Regions from separate parts of the Luteibacter sp. P4_D7_3 genome, predicted to be linked through region 2. Evidence: predicted binding sites of a transcription regulator. Region 2 holds the regulator's gene; each other region holds the start of a gene.
The links. Region 2 encodes HrcA, which represses chaperone genes, less so after heat shock. Its sites were predicted from a motif close to TTNGCACTCNNNNNNNNNGAGTGCNAA; they were not measured.
Positions count from the first base shown of each region.

Region 1: AC1DSN_RS19075 (LD-carboxypeptidase) is a predicted target of HrcA. The motif match lies at 1,521-1,547, and genes of this name have one in related genera.
Region 3: rpoH (RNA polymerase sigma factor RpoH) is a predicted target of HrcA. The motif match lies at 2,156-2,182, and genes of this name have one in related genera.

Region 1 is NZ_JBFUIT010000325.1:776-4,075, reverse strand. Features, by position in the region: gene AC1DSN_RS19080 (hypothetical protein) at 179-520, shown strand; gene AC1DSN_RS19075 (LD-carboxypeptidase) at 589-1,518, opposite strand; gene AC1DSN_RS19070 (helix-turn-helix domain-containing protein) at 1,768-2,748, opposite strand; partial or broken gene AC1DSN_RS19065 (Hsp70 family protein) at 3,028-3,300, opposite strand, start outside.
Region 2 is NZ_JBFUIT010000320.1:1,917-4,413, forward strand. Features, by position in the region: gene dnaK (molecular chaperone DnaK) at 1-363, opposite strand, end outside; gene grpE (nucleotide exchange factor GrpE) at 461-997, opposite strand; gene hrcA (heat-inducible transcriptional repressor HrcA) at 1,084-2,145, opposite strand; partial or broken gene AC1DSN_RS18955 (AAA family ATPase) at 2,278-2,497, shown strand, end outside.
Region 3 is NZ_JBFUIT010000065.1:2,830-11,100, reverse strand. Features, by position in the region: gene AC1DSN_RS08625 (response regulator) at 1-744, shown strand, start outside; gene ung (uracil-DNA glycosylase) at 753-1,436, shown strand; gene rpoH (RNA polymerase sigma factor RpoH) at 2,214-3,074, shown strand; gene AC1DSN_RS08610 (response regulator transcription factor) at 3,154-3,834, shown strand; gene AC1DSN_RS08605 (sensor histidine kinase) at 3,812-5,182, shown strand; gene AC1DSN_RS08600 (efflux RND transporter permease subunit) at 5,262-8,271, shown strand, end outside.

The sequences.
Region 1 (3,300 bases), on a different contig from region 2:
GGGGAGCATACGATGGCGCGGAGCCGTCCTTCGACGCGTTTCCGACGAAACGCCGGATTCCCCGACGAAACCCCCTTCCGCGCCGCAGCATGACCTCGCCGCCTCGATAGTCCATGCTCGGGCGGTTGGCTCTAGCGGTGGGGACCGCGAGCCACGACAAAGACAAAGGGGTTAACGCATGGCCTTGTTGCTCGTCGTTTTCGCTGTCGTTGTTCTAGCGATCTATCTCGGTATCAATATGCTGCCGAAGAATCATCCCGCCAACTGGCTGCTCGGCATCGTCGGTGGCGCCTGCCTCGTGCTCGCCTGGTACGCCATTTTCAGACCGATGATGATCGCCACGGGTGGTTCCGACCCGTCACTGATCACACTCGGCCTGCATGCGGCCGGCATCGTTTCCTGCGTCCTGGGCATCGTCTGCCTGGGCGTGTGCGTGTGGCGCGACCCGGCACGCTTCTGGATGCTTTCGATCGTTTTCATCGGCGTGATCGGCGCCACGCAGGTCACCGCGCTCGGCTGAGCGCGACCATTCCTCCGCCTCAGGGTCGGCGGTCGCGTCAGATCTTCTGACAGACCGCCTTGTCCCGATCAGGCCTTGAAGGGATACCCGCTCACGATCAGTTCGGCAGTGCCGTCCGCGACGTCCAGCACGGCGCGAGCGCCGAACGGCAGGGTCCATTTATCCTGTTTGTGGCCAAACGCCAGACCCCGGACGATAGGCGTACCGCAAGCGCTCGCGAACCGCTCGAGCGCGTGCTCGATGTCATAGCCATTGTCGTACTCGCTGACGCGTTGCCCACCGAGACCGCCGAGGATGATGGCCCGTTGGCGGGCGAGAACGCCGCTCAACGCCAGCTCATACAGCATCCTTTCGACACGGTAGGCCTGCTCGCCCGTCTCCTCGAGGTAAAGGATGCCGTCGTCGATCGCCGGCATATAAGGCGTACCGATCAGGCTGCAGAGCGCCGATAGGTTTCCACCCCATAACGTGCCCTCGGTATGCAGATCCGTCTGCCCTTCGGGACACGCCCAGGTGATGTCGGTCCGGGGCGACTGCAGGGTTTGCCAGAAGTGACGCCAGGTGTTCTCGCGCAGGTACCCCGCGCCGAAGTCCTGGACCAGCATGGGGCCGAAGAGCGATCCGATCCCGCTGCGCGCATACAGAGCGCACTGGATCACCGTGAAGTCGCCATGGCCGACCATGACGCACGAACTTTCTGAGAACCGGGCCGCCAGGCCCGCGTAATCGAGGTGTTCCAGCAGCGCGATGGRGCCGTAGCCACCGTGAATGGCCATGACCACGTCCGGCAAGGGCCGATCCGGGTCGGCGAGCTGGTTGATATCCGCCGCGCGCTCGGCATCGCTGCCAGCGAAGCGCAGGGACACCCGGTCCACGACGTGAGCGCCGAGAACCGTGTGGCCCGCGGCCTGCAGGCGTTCAATACCTCGCTGGCAGGCGGCGCGATCTTCTGCGTAACCGGAGGGAGCAATAAGACGTATCTCGAATCGTTTCGGCATGACTGGCAGTACGTGACCTGTACTACCAATACCTCTACGAGGCCTCGAAGGCAACCCGAAGTTGTCCGATCCGGGTTCGAGCACCCCTGACTGGGTCTGCGCGGCGTCGTGAATCACAGCATCTCTCCTGATCGGACTCTCACGCCGCGGTTGACGTGGAGATCTCGATTAGAGGAGGTGAACGAGTCTCCCGTTGATCAATTGCGGCAACGGGCTAATCGTAAACGGCACGTCCCTGTGCGGTGATGCTTACCAACCTTCGAATTCTTCGGCCGCCGCCAGATCATCAGCCGGCGCACTGCGAATGAGCGTTTCACGCGGCTGCTCGCCGAACACGCTGCGATACTTCTCAGCGAAGCGCGAGAGGTCCCACATACCGCAGCTGAGCGCGACGGACTTGACCGAACGCCGTCCGGCTTCTGCCGTGACCAGACTGCGATGCGCCGTGCAAAGTCGAAGCATGGCGAGGTACCGGTTCGGCGGAATGCCGAGCAGGTCGTCGAAGGCGTAACGTAAGCCACGTTCGCTGGCTCCCGCGGCCTGGCATAGCTCCTGGGAATAGATATCCCGACGGAGATTGGCTCGCATGAAACGTTCCGCGCGGCGCATGACCTGGTAGTGCGCGCGTCTTCCGCGCGATGCCACCGGTCTCTCTTCGGACGAGGATCCGAGGGCCACCCGGATATGCTCGTCGAGAAGGTCCTCGACGGGTCCGAATGCCATGTCTTCGGTTTCATGCACGCGTTCGCTTATCTGCCGATACGCGCGCTTGAGATGCTCGGAGGTTACCGAGAACAGGCGAAGTCGTTGCGCGGCCATGTCCACGTCGGCGTGATCGGAGGCCATGAACCYCGAGCGAAAGCGCGCGTAAGGGGCCATCACAAGGGTGAACCGCGTGCCGCGCTCGAACATGAAATCGGTCGGGGTGCCACGCAGCAGCGTCACGCCCATTTCCGATTCGACACCGACGCCCTGGCACCAGCTGCGCTCTCCGGTCTCGTGGAGGTAGACGAGCATGCACGCGTCGTCGGGTACGGTCAGGGAGCCCCGCACGTCGAAATCGATATGCCCGGTAAGGTAGGTGACCCCGTCGTGTGTCTTCGACGCGATCGATGCGCGGGGCCGGGCCGGGCTGAGGGTCAACAGATCGACCTCGCACATGCCGAGCGCCGCACCCAGGGTGACCAGATCGTAATCTTCCAGCCCCTGCACGTTGGAAGGGCGAGTCATGCGCCTACCTCCCTGCGGTTGGTTATTCCCTGCATCGGCGGGACGGCGTCATTGGCACGACGCGTGGCCCCGGCAACGCCCCATTCGTTGCCCATCCTGATCCGAACGCGAACCCTTCCCATATGTACCCCCGCAACATCCATCGGCAGGCGACGCCCGCACGCGACTAAACCTCCATCGGTCGACGTGACCCCGCTTTTCCAAGTGGGCCACGTCGACGCCATTAACTAACGATGTAATGCAGCAAAAGCCAGCAGTTTGTGAATATGCCGAATTAGCTTATCGACTGTCGGAAGCGATTGATGAATTTGGTAAAAGTGCCGCTTGTGCGAGACCAGAGACTACACCCAGAGAGGGGTCGCCGTGCACGACTCGAATTCCGGGAAAACTTGCGCCTACGCGCTCACGAACCTGCGGCGAGCGCGACGTGCCACCCGTGAGGAAAACGCTGGCAGGCGGCTCACCGATATCGGCCTGCGCCTGGTCCAGAAGGCGCCCCATCCTGTCGAGGAAATCCTCGGATGCGGCGCGGAAATCGCCGGCAACGGCATC
Region 2 (2,497 bases):
CAGCACCTTCGAGGAGATCTCCTGCGGCGCCATCTTCTTGCCGTCGGCGGTCTGCACCCAGGCGTCGCCGTTGTCATGCGCGACGATGCCGTAGGGGACCAGCTTCAGGTCTTTCTGGACTTCCGCGTCGGTGAACTTGCGGCCGATGAGGCGCTTGACGGCGTAGAAGGTGTTCTTGGGATTGGTCACGCTCTGGCGCTTGGCCGGCGCGCCCACGAGGACTTCGTTGTCCTTGGTGAAAGCCACGATGGACGGCGTGGTGCGATCGCCCTCTGCATTCTCGATGACGCGTGCGGTCGAACCTTCCATCACTGCTACGCAGGAGTTGGTTGTACCGAGGTCGATACCGATGATCTTGCCCATAGTCACGTTGCTCCGAATTTCATGCGGCCCCCGCGGCCGCGACTGTGTTGGAAAATGGGGGTAACCCCCATCGATTCAATATCTTTGGTGAAGCTGTTCAGTTGTCGCGCACCACGGCGACGAGCGCCGGACGCAGCAGACGGTCGTTGAGCACGAAGCCCTTCTGGACCACGGCGACAACGGTGTTGGGCGCGTGCTCGTTCGAATCGACCGAGCTGATGGCCTGGTGGTGCGCCGGATTGAACGGCTGGTGCAGCGGATCGACCACGGAAAGTCCGTTCGCCTGGGTGACCTTCTCCAGCTGCTTCAGCGACATATCCAGACCTTCGCGCAGGGTCTTCGCATCCGCGGCCTGATTGGCCAGGCCCAGGGCGATGCCGTCGTACACCGGCAGAAGCTCACCGAGCAGCTTCTCGTTGGCGAAGCGGCGGGCCTGGTCGATATCGCGCTGCATACGGCGGCGCTGGTTCTCGATCTCCGCCTTTTCGCGCAGCACCGTCTCGCGCGCCTGGGCCAGTTCGGTTTCCATCGCGGCCAGCTTGATGTTCAGGGCCTCGATCTCGGCATTGACGCCGTTGTCGGCCACACCGCCGTCCTGCGCCGGATCCGGCACGTGGGGATCGTTGTTTTGCATTACTTGCTCCAAATGTCAGCGTACCGACCCCTCCGAGGAAGGGTCGAACATTCGCGGGAAATACTAAACCCGCCTCCCGTGGCGGTTTATGAGGTCGCCGCGGCGCGATTCAAGGCGTCGCTAAGCAGTGAGGCGGTGGCTTGTACCACCGGAATCACGCGCTCATATGCCATACGCGTCGGTCCAATAACTCCGATCGCGCCCAGCATGCGGCCCTGCGTGCCGTAGGTGGCGGTGACGATGCTGCAACCGTCGAGGGCCGAAAAACCGGACTCCTCGCCGATGAACAAGCGTACGCCAGGGGCTTTGACGCACATTTCCATGAGCTGAAGCAGGTCTCGCTTCTGCTGGAAAGCGTCGAAAAGGTCGCGGAGCCGCTCGATATCGGCCAGCTCGGAATAACCCATCAGGTTGGTCTGGCCACTGACCAACACATCGTCAGCGTCCTCGTCGGAGCTGAACGAAGCGGTGGCCAGTTCGACCACGCCGGTGAGCAGGCGATTGAGTTCGCCGCCGGCCTCGCGCAACTCGGTGGCCAGATGCGCGCGGATATCCGCCAGCCGGAAGCCGGCGAACTGGGCATTGAGGTAGTTGGCCGCCTGCTCCAGCTCCGCCGATTCGAGGGGCCGGGCCAGCTGGACCACGCGGTTCTGCACCTGGTTATCCGAGAAAACCAGGATCACCAGCACCCGCGCATCGGGCAAATTGACGAAATCGATATGCCGTAGCGGAAAGTCGCCCTGACGCGGCACGGTAACCACGCCGGCGAAGTGGGTCATGGCCGATAGCAGGTGTGAGACGTTGCCAAGCAGGTCGCGCGTGGTCGTCTGGTGCGGCGGCAGGCCACCCTGCAGGCGGGCCATCTCGTCGCGCGGCAGCGGCTTGAGCTCGAGGAGGCTGTCGACGAACAGGCGCAGGCCGCGCGGGGTGGGGATTCTTCCGGCCGAGGTATGCGGCGAGGAGACCAGCCCGGCCTCTTCGAGGTCGGCCATGATGTTGCGGATGGTCGCGGGGCTGACTTCCAGGCCCGACGACTTCGCCAGCGTGCGTGAGCCGACCGGCTCACCGTCTGACAGGTATTGAGAGATCAGGGTACGCAGCAGCCGGCGCGCGCGTGCATCGATGTCGTGACCGGAAAACGGATTCATGCGCGTGGGCGGGCCGGAGGGTTGGTTCGTCCGGCTATCAATAAGGTCTCGACGCTCCTGTTGCAAGTCTCGGCTTCTGCGACGCGCCTCCCGCTACAATCGGCGCGATTCCATCCGCCGCCATCGGTAGCCATGCTCACCTCGCTCTACGTCCGCCAGTTCGCCGTCGTCGAAGAAGCCGAGATTGCCTTCGGGCCAGGGCTCACCGTGGTCAGCGGCGAGACCGGCGCCGGCAAGTCCCTGCTCGTGGACGCCCTCATGCTCCTGGCCGGCGCCCGCGCCGACAGCGGCATGGTGCGTTCGGGCAGCGACCGCGCCGAGCTCGCCGCGGAATTCGACCTCACCGGCCTGC
Region 3 (8,271 bases), on a different contig from region 2:
GTCGCGGCCGAAGTGCCGGGTGTCGAGATCATCGGCGTGGCCACGGGCGCCGAAGCGCAGTCCGAACTGCAACGCGGCGTCTTCGATTTCGTCACTGTCGCCCTGCGCCTGCCGGATATGGATGGCCTCGACGTCGCCCGTTTCGTTCGCGAGTCCGCTCCGCAGATCTACATGCCTATCGTCGTCGTCTCGGGCGACGTCGAAGCGCGCCTGCACAAGCGCGAGTTGGGTGAGTTCGTCACCGACTACTTCGACAAGTCGCTGGGTTTCGGCGCGCTCGCGGAATTCATTCGTGGCTATGTTCGGCCCGAAGGCGGTGCCGAGGGCGACGTGTTGTACGTCGAGGACAGTCGCGTGGTCGCATTGGCCACGCGTCGCATGATGGAGAAGTACGGACTCACCGTCCGTCACGTGATCAGTGCCGAAGATGCCATCGCGTACCTGCATGAAGCCAGGTCGCGTGGTGAGGTGGGCGCCGACATCGTGTTGACCGACGTGAGCCTCAAGGGAGAACTCACCGGTGGGGATCTCGTCGAGTGCATTCGCAACGAATTCGGCTACGGGAAGGGGCAGCTGCCCACCCTGATCATGACCGGTGACGAGAATCCGGCGAACCAGGCCGCGCTGCTGCGCGCCGGCGCCAACGATCTCGTCGAGAAACCTGTCGAGGAGAAGCTGCTGATCACGAAGCTCCTCTTCCAGCTGCGCGTTGCGCTGCACCTTCGCGAAAGGGCTGCCGGTTGAACGAGCGCGTGCGACTGGAAGCCTCGTGGAAGCAGCGGATCGGCGACTACCTTGATCGGCCGGAGATGCTGGCGCTGTCCCAGTTCCTGCGTGAGGAAAAAGCGCACGGCAAAGACATCTATCCACCTGGGCCGGACATCTTCAATGCCTTCGAGCACACGCCCTTCGACAAGGTGCGCGTAGTCATCCTCGGGCAGGATCCGTATCACGGCCCCGGTCAGGCGCACGGCTTGAGCTTTTCGGTGCGCCCGGGCGTGCGCGTGCCGCCGTCGCTGCAGAACATGTTCAAGGAGATTGAGGGTAGCCTCGGTATTCCGCGCCCCGAACATGGATGCCTGACGCCGTGGGCCGACCGCGGAGTGCTCCTGCTCAACGCCGTGCTCACCGTGGAAGCGGCACAGGCCGCCTCGCATCAAGGCAAGGGCTGGGAAGGTTTCACCGACGTGGCGATCGATGCATTGAATCGCCAGCGCGAGGGACTCGTATTCCTACTGTGGGGAAGTCATGCGCAGAAGAAGGGCCAGCTGATCGACGGCAATCGCCATCTGATCCTGCGCAGCGTGCATCCGTCGCCGCTATCCGCGCATCGCGGCTTCCTTGGTTGTGGCCACTTCGCCAAAGCGAATGCGTACCTCGAATCACGGGGTGAAGCGCCGATAGACTGGTCGCTGCCGCCGCGCTCCGAGCTCTGAAGAAAGCATTCTGCAGAAGTGACAAAGCCCGCGAGCCGAAGCTCGCGGGCCAGTTTAGGATCCGAGGCGCTTGTCATCGCGCATTCGGCCTGCCGCGGCTGCCACCCGAAGGTCTCACCGAGGTCTTGAGGTCGGGCGAACCGACTGACGGGTGCAAAGTTAGATGTCCACGGGTTTCGGGTCAACGACCCAGCGATCGATACTTCGATTTTTCAGAAAACTTCGAAGATATAAGCAAGTGCTTGCCGGATGCGGTGTAGCGTCTGTGCATCGATCTCGGCGGAACGGTATCTGAGCCTCCCATCGTGATGACGCGCGTCGGCCATGCTGAGCCGCTCGAGACTGACGGTGGTCACCATGTCGCACTTGGCCCAACGATCCCCCGTCTTCTCTCTCCATAACGGGCCGAGCCTTCACCATCTCGGCGCCCACTGCAGTGCCCGGCGATGGGAATCGACAGATCGCCAGGGTGCCGGCTCGAGGGGAAAAACGCAGTGCCATGTCCCGAGCCTAGGCGGGACGACGCCCCTTTAAAGCCAGCCCTCGGCCCCAATAACTGTAGGCACGACGGCTACATAGCCTCGTCGACGACCCTGCTGCCGCGCCCTCCGCGGCAGGGGAACCGTCTGCCTCCTGAATCCCTTTGGACCCCCTCTGGACATGCCAGGGGTATTTCTGTACCATAGCGTACAGTTAACCGATATGAACTTCGGCATGGCTTAGCACTCTCGCTTCGGGACTGCTAATCTGCACACCAGTTTTCAGGAGGTTCCACACATGTCTCAGGTCCTCGCCACCCGTAACTACGGGCTCCCGAGCGTCGTTGGCAGTCTGGATTCCTACATCTCGGCGGTCCATCGCATCCCGGTGCTCAGCCTTGACGAGGAGCAGTCGCTGGCGCGCCGCTTCCGTGACGACGCCGATCTCGACGCCGCCAAGCAGCTCGTTATGTCCCACCTGCGTTTCGTGGTCCATGTGGCTCGTGGCTACAACGGCTACGGCCTGCAGCTCTCGGACCTCATCCAGGAAGGCAATATTGGCCTGATGAAGGCCGTGAAGCGCTTCGACCCGGATCAGGGCGTTCGTCTGGTCAGCTTTGCGGTGCATTGGATCCGTGCCGAAATGCACGAATTTATCCTGCGTAACTGGCGCATCGTGAAGGTCGCTACGACCAAGGCCCAGCGCAAGCTGTTCTTCAACCTGCGCAAGAGCAAGAAGCGCCTGGGTTGGATGAATGCCGAGGAAGTCCGCGTGGTTGCCCAGGACCTGGGCGTGCCCGAGGCGACGGTTCGCGAGATGGAATCGCGCCTGTCCGGCCGTGACGTTGGTTTCGAGGCTCCAGCCGACGCCGATGACGATGACAAGCCGGCCCCGGCCGCCTTTCTTGTCGACGAAGGTGCGGATCCGTACGACAACCTTGCCGAAGAAGACGCGAGCAAGAACCAGATGGGCGCGCTGTCCTCGGCGCTCGGCAACCTGGATGCCCGCTCGCGTGACATCATCCAGCGCCGCTGGCTGGCTGAAGACAACAAGGCCACGCTGCAGGATCTTGCCGATGAATACGGTGTTTCCGCCGAACGCATCCGCCAGATCGAAGCGAACGCCATGAAAAAGATGCGCGTCGCCATCGCCGCCTGAGTGCGTCGTTGGGCGTAAGATCCGGAACGGCCCCCCTGGTGGGGCCGTTTTCCGTTGTTCCCCCTACGGAGTGCAGAGGATGCCCAGGGCACTGGTCATCGAAGATGATGAAGTCACCGCTCGCGACATCGTCGCGGAGCTGGGTGCGCACGGCCTAACGGCCGAGTGGGTGGCCAATGGGCGCGACGGTCTCGCGCGTGCCCTTGAAGATGGCTTCGACATCATCACCCTCGACCGCATGCTTCCGGGCATGGACGGGATCGACGTGGTGCTTGCTCTTCGCGAGCGCTCCGTGGACACGCCCGTGCTGATGATCAGCGCCTTGTCCGATGTGGACGAACGCGTCCGCGGCCTGCGCGCCGGCGGCGACGATTACCTGACCAAGCCTTTCTCGCCGGACGAACTGGCCGCACGCGCGGAAGTACTGCTGCGCCGTCGGCAACCCAATGCAAACAGCAACCGGCTGCGGGTTTCCGATCTCGAGCTCGACCTTGTGCGTCACAACGCGCTGCGCAATGGACAGCCGCTGACCCTGTTACCTACCGAATTCCGCCTGCTCGAATTCCTGATGCGCAACGCCGGCCAGGTGGTCACGCGCCAGATGATCTTCGAGCACGTGTGGGGTTTTCATTTCGATCCGGGTACCAACGTGATCGACGTCCATATCGGCCGCCTCCGTCGAAAGATCGACGGCGCCGGCCAGGTGCCGCTCATCCGTACGGTGCGCGGCTCGGGGTATGTCATTGCGCCCGCTGATTGATGCCTGGCGTTCCGCCACGTCGCGCCTGATCCTGATCTACGGCGCGCTTTTCGCCATCTGGTGCGTGGTGCTGCTGGGCGTCGTCCAGTGGGAAGCCTCGCGCTACCTGTCCAACGTCGTCGACGGCATGCTCGCCGCGCGCATCCACTATCTGGAAACCTCCGATCCGCGCCGGCTCCCCGCGACGGTGGAGGCGGCCAGCCAGATCGATGTCCAGGGCTACATGTGGGTCGGCCTGTTCGACCCGCAGGGCAGGCGCATCGCCGGCAACATCGAAAGTGTGCCGGCCGAGCTCACCGACGAAGACATGGTCCAGTCGATACGCGCGAGCCTCGTGGATCCCAAGCGCAATACGCCCACGCGCGCTCGTGGCGTCACGCGCGTGCTGCCCAATGGCGATCGGCTGGTCGTGGCCAAGGAGAGCACGACGATCGACGGCGTAGGCGCGATCATTCGCCGTGGCCTGCTCTGGGGGCTTTCTCTGACCCTCATCCCCGGTGTACTCGGCGGCATCCTCATCGCCCGTGGACCCGCGCGTCGCATTCGTGCGATCCAGCAGGCGATGGAGCCGATCCGCGAGGGCGACCTCAGCGTGCGCCTGCCCGTGACACGTGGCGGCGACGAGGTCGACCTTCTCGCATCCACCGTGAACACGACACTGGGTGAGATCGAACGCCTGCTGGGCGAAGTGAAGGGCGTCACCGACAACATCGCCCACGATCTCCGCACCCCGCTCACCCGGATGCGCACGCGTCTCCATCGCTTGCAGCAGCAGTTCGACGGCAAGCCGGAAGGCGACCAGCTGGACGCCTGCGTGGCCGAGATCGACACCGTGCTGTCACGCTTCCGCGCCCTGCTAAGGGTTTCTGAACTCGAAGACCGCCAGCGCAGCGCGTGTTTTGAAACGCTCGATCTGGGCGACGTCCTCCGCAACGTCCACGAGTTCTACGCCCCGCTGGCTGAAGACCGCAGCCAGGTGTTCGAACTCGAGGTGGGCCGGCTGCCGCCACTGCGCGGTGACCCGCAGTTGATGTTCGAAGCCTTCGCCAATCTCGTCGGCAACGCCATCAAGTTCACGCCCGACGGCGGTGCTGTCCGCCTGGTGGCCAGTACCGACCCGACGGGTGACGCGCGTATCGATATCGCCGATACCGGGCCTGGAATCCCGCCCAACGAACGGGAAGCGGTGTTTCGCCGGTTCTACCGGAGCGATGAGACGCGCGCAAAGCCGGGCTGTGGCCTGGGCCTTGCCATCGTCAGCGCCATCGTGCGCCTGCACGGGTTCTCGCTGTCGGTGGGTGGAACCGAGAAGGGCGCAGTCATCTCCGTGGTGTGTCCGGCCACCTAAATAATTCTTAACTACGTTGTACGAAGGTACGGGCGCAAAATCCGCTGCGACGCAACATCACGCCCGGAATCCGTCCCTCATGTTTGACATCGTCCGGATCGCTTTAACGCGGCCGTATACATTTGTCGTCCTCGCCTTGCTGATCCTGATCGTGGGACCGCTTGCGGCCCTGCGCACGCCGACGGACATATTCCCCAACATCAACATTCCCGTGATCGCGGTGGTCTGGCAGTACACCGGGCTGCCGCCGGACCAGATGGCCGGTCGCGTCTCGTCGCCCTTCGAGCGCGTGCTGACCACGACAGTGAACGACGTGGAGCACATCGAAGCCAGCTCGATCAACGGCTTCGGTATCGTCAAGATCTTCTTCCAGCCCACGGTCAACATCCAGACGGCCAACGCGCAGGTGACCGCCGTCTCGCAGACGCTGCTGCGCCAGCTGCCCCCGGGTACCACGCCCCCGCTGATCCTGAACTACAGCGCCTCGACGGTTCCGATCATCCAGCTGGCGTTGTCTGGCGAGGGCCTCACCGAGCAGAACCTCGGCGATCTCGGCCTCAACAACATCCGTCCGCAGCTGACGTCGGTGGCGGGTGCGGCGATCCCGTATCCGTTTGGCGGCAAGACGCGCCAGGTGCAGATCGACATCGATCCGCCGGCGCTGCAGGCGCGTGGGCTATCGGCGCAGGACGTGGCCAATGCCCTGGCCGCACAGAATCTGATCACGCCGGTCGGTACGCAGAAGATCGGGCGGTACGAGTACACGCTGCAGCTCAACAACGCACCGTCCGATATCAACGAACTCGGCAACCTGCCCATCAAGAGCGTCAACGGTGCCACCGTTTTCGTGCGCGACGTTGCCCACGTGCGCGATGGCTCGCCGCCGCAGACCAACATCGTGCACGTCAACGGTGATCGCTCAGTGCTGATGACGGTGCTGAAGAACGGCTCCGCGTCCACCCTGGCGATCATCGCCGGGATCAAGGATCGCGTGAAGGCGATGAAGGACGGGCTGCCGCCGAACCTGACGATCGTGCCGATCGGCGATCAGTCGCTCTTCGTCAGCGCCGCCATCGAAGGCGTGATCCGCGAGGGCATCATCGCGGCAGCGCTCACCAGCCTCATGGTGTTGCTGTTCCTTGGCAGCTGGCGTTCGACCCTGATCATCGCCACGTCGATCCCGCTGGCGATCCTCGCTGCGATCGCCGCGCTGTCGGCTATCGGCGAGACGATGAACATCATGACACTGGGTGGTCTCGCGCTCGCGGTCGGCCTCCTCGTCGACGACGCCACGGTGACCATCGAGAACATCAACTGGCACCTGGAGCAGGGCAAGGACGTCGAACCGGCGATCATCGATGGCGCCGCGCAGATCTTCGCCCCGGCCTTCGTGGCGCTGTTGTGCATCTGCATCGTGTTCGTGCCGATGTTCTTCCTGACCGGCGTGGCGCGCTTCCTCTTCGTGCCCATGGCCGAAGCGGTGATGTTCTCCATGACGGCCTCGTTCATCCTCTCGCGTACCCTGGTACCGACGATGGCGAAGTACATGCTTCACAAGCACACTCACGACGATCCGCATGGCGAAGGGAAGAAGCCGTCGCGCAATCCGCTGGTTCGCTTCCAGCGCCGGTTCGAGGCGGGCTTCGAGAGGACTCGCGAGAGCTATCACGACCTGCTCAAGCTGGCGCTGCATCACCGCAAGGTGTTCGCTGCCTGCTTCCTGGCTTTCGTGATCCTGACCTTCGCGCTGGTGCCTATGCTGGGCCGCAACTTCTTCCCATCGGTGGATGCGGGCCAGATCCTGATGCATGTGCGCGCGCCGGTCGGAACGCGCGTGGAGGAAAGTGCGCGTCTCTTCGCCGACGTGACCAATGCCGTGCGCCGGATCATCCCGAAGGAAGAGCTGGGCACCGTGGTCGACAACATGGGCCTGTCGTCGTCGGGCATCAACAATACGTACAACAACACGGGAACGATCGGCTCGCAGGACGGCGATATCGAGATCGCGCTGAACGAGGGCCACGCCTCGACACCGGATTACGTCCGCAAGCTTCGCGAGCAGCTGCCGCGTGAGTTCCCGGGCGTCACGTTCTCCTTCCCGCCCGCCGACATCACCAGCCAGATCCTCAATTTCGGATCGCCGGCACCCATCGACCTGCAGATACGCGGTCCTAATCTTGCCGCCAACTTCGCCTACGCGGACCGCTTGCTTCGCGACATCCGTCGCGTGCCCGGCGTGGCCGATGCACGTATCCAGCAATCGAACGCGGTGCCCACGCTGAACATCGACGTGGATCGCAGCCGTGCCCAGGAAATCGGAATCAACGAGCGTGACGTGACCGCCAGCCTCGGCGTGAACCTCGCGGGCTCGAGCCAGATCGCGCCGACCTTCTGGCTGAACCCGCAGAACGGCGTGTCGTACCCGATCGTCATGCAGACGCCGCAGTACAGCCTCGACACCTTGCCCGATCTCGAGAACGTGCCGATCAGCCCGAGCTCCGGCACGGGTGGATCGCAGATCCTCGGCGGTATCGCGCATGTTTCGCGCACGGCGACCAATGCCGTGATCAGCCAGTACAACATCCAGCCGATGGTCGAGATCTACGCCACCACGCAGGATCGTGACCTCGGTGCCGTCTCCGCCGACATCCAGAAGATCGTGGAGGCGAACAAGAAGTTTCTGCCGAAGGCATCGTCCACCGCGTTGCTGGGCCAGGTGCAGACGATGAACGATTCGTTCTCCGGCCTTATCTTCGGCCTGCTCGGCGCCATCGTGCTGATCTACCTTCTGATCGTGGTGAACTTCCAGTCGTGGAGCGATCCGTTCGTGATTATCACGGCGTTGCCTGCCGCCATCGCCGGCATCATCTGGATGTTGTTCGCCACCCACACCACCTTGTCCGTTCCCGCGCTGACGGGCGCGATCATGTGCATGGGCGTGGCGACGGCCAACTCCATCCTTGTGGTCAGTTTCTGTCGCGAGCGTCTCGACGTACTCGGCGACGCGACCGCCGCGGCACTCGAAGGTGGCTTCGTTCGCTTCCGCCCGGTGTTGATGACCGCGCTGGCAATGATCATCGGCATGGCGC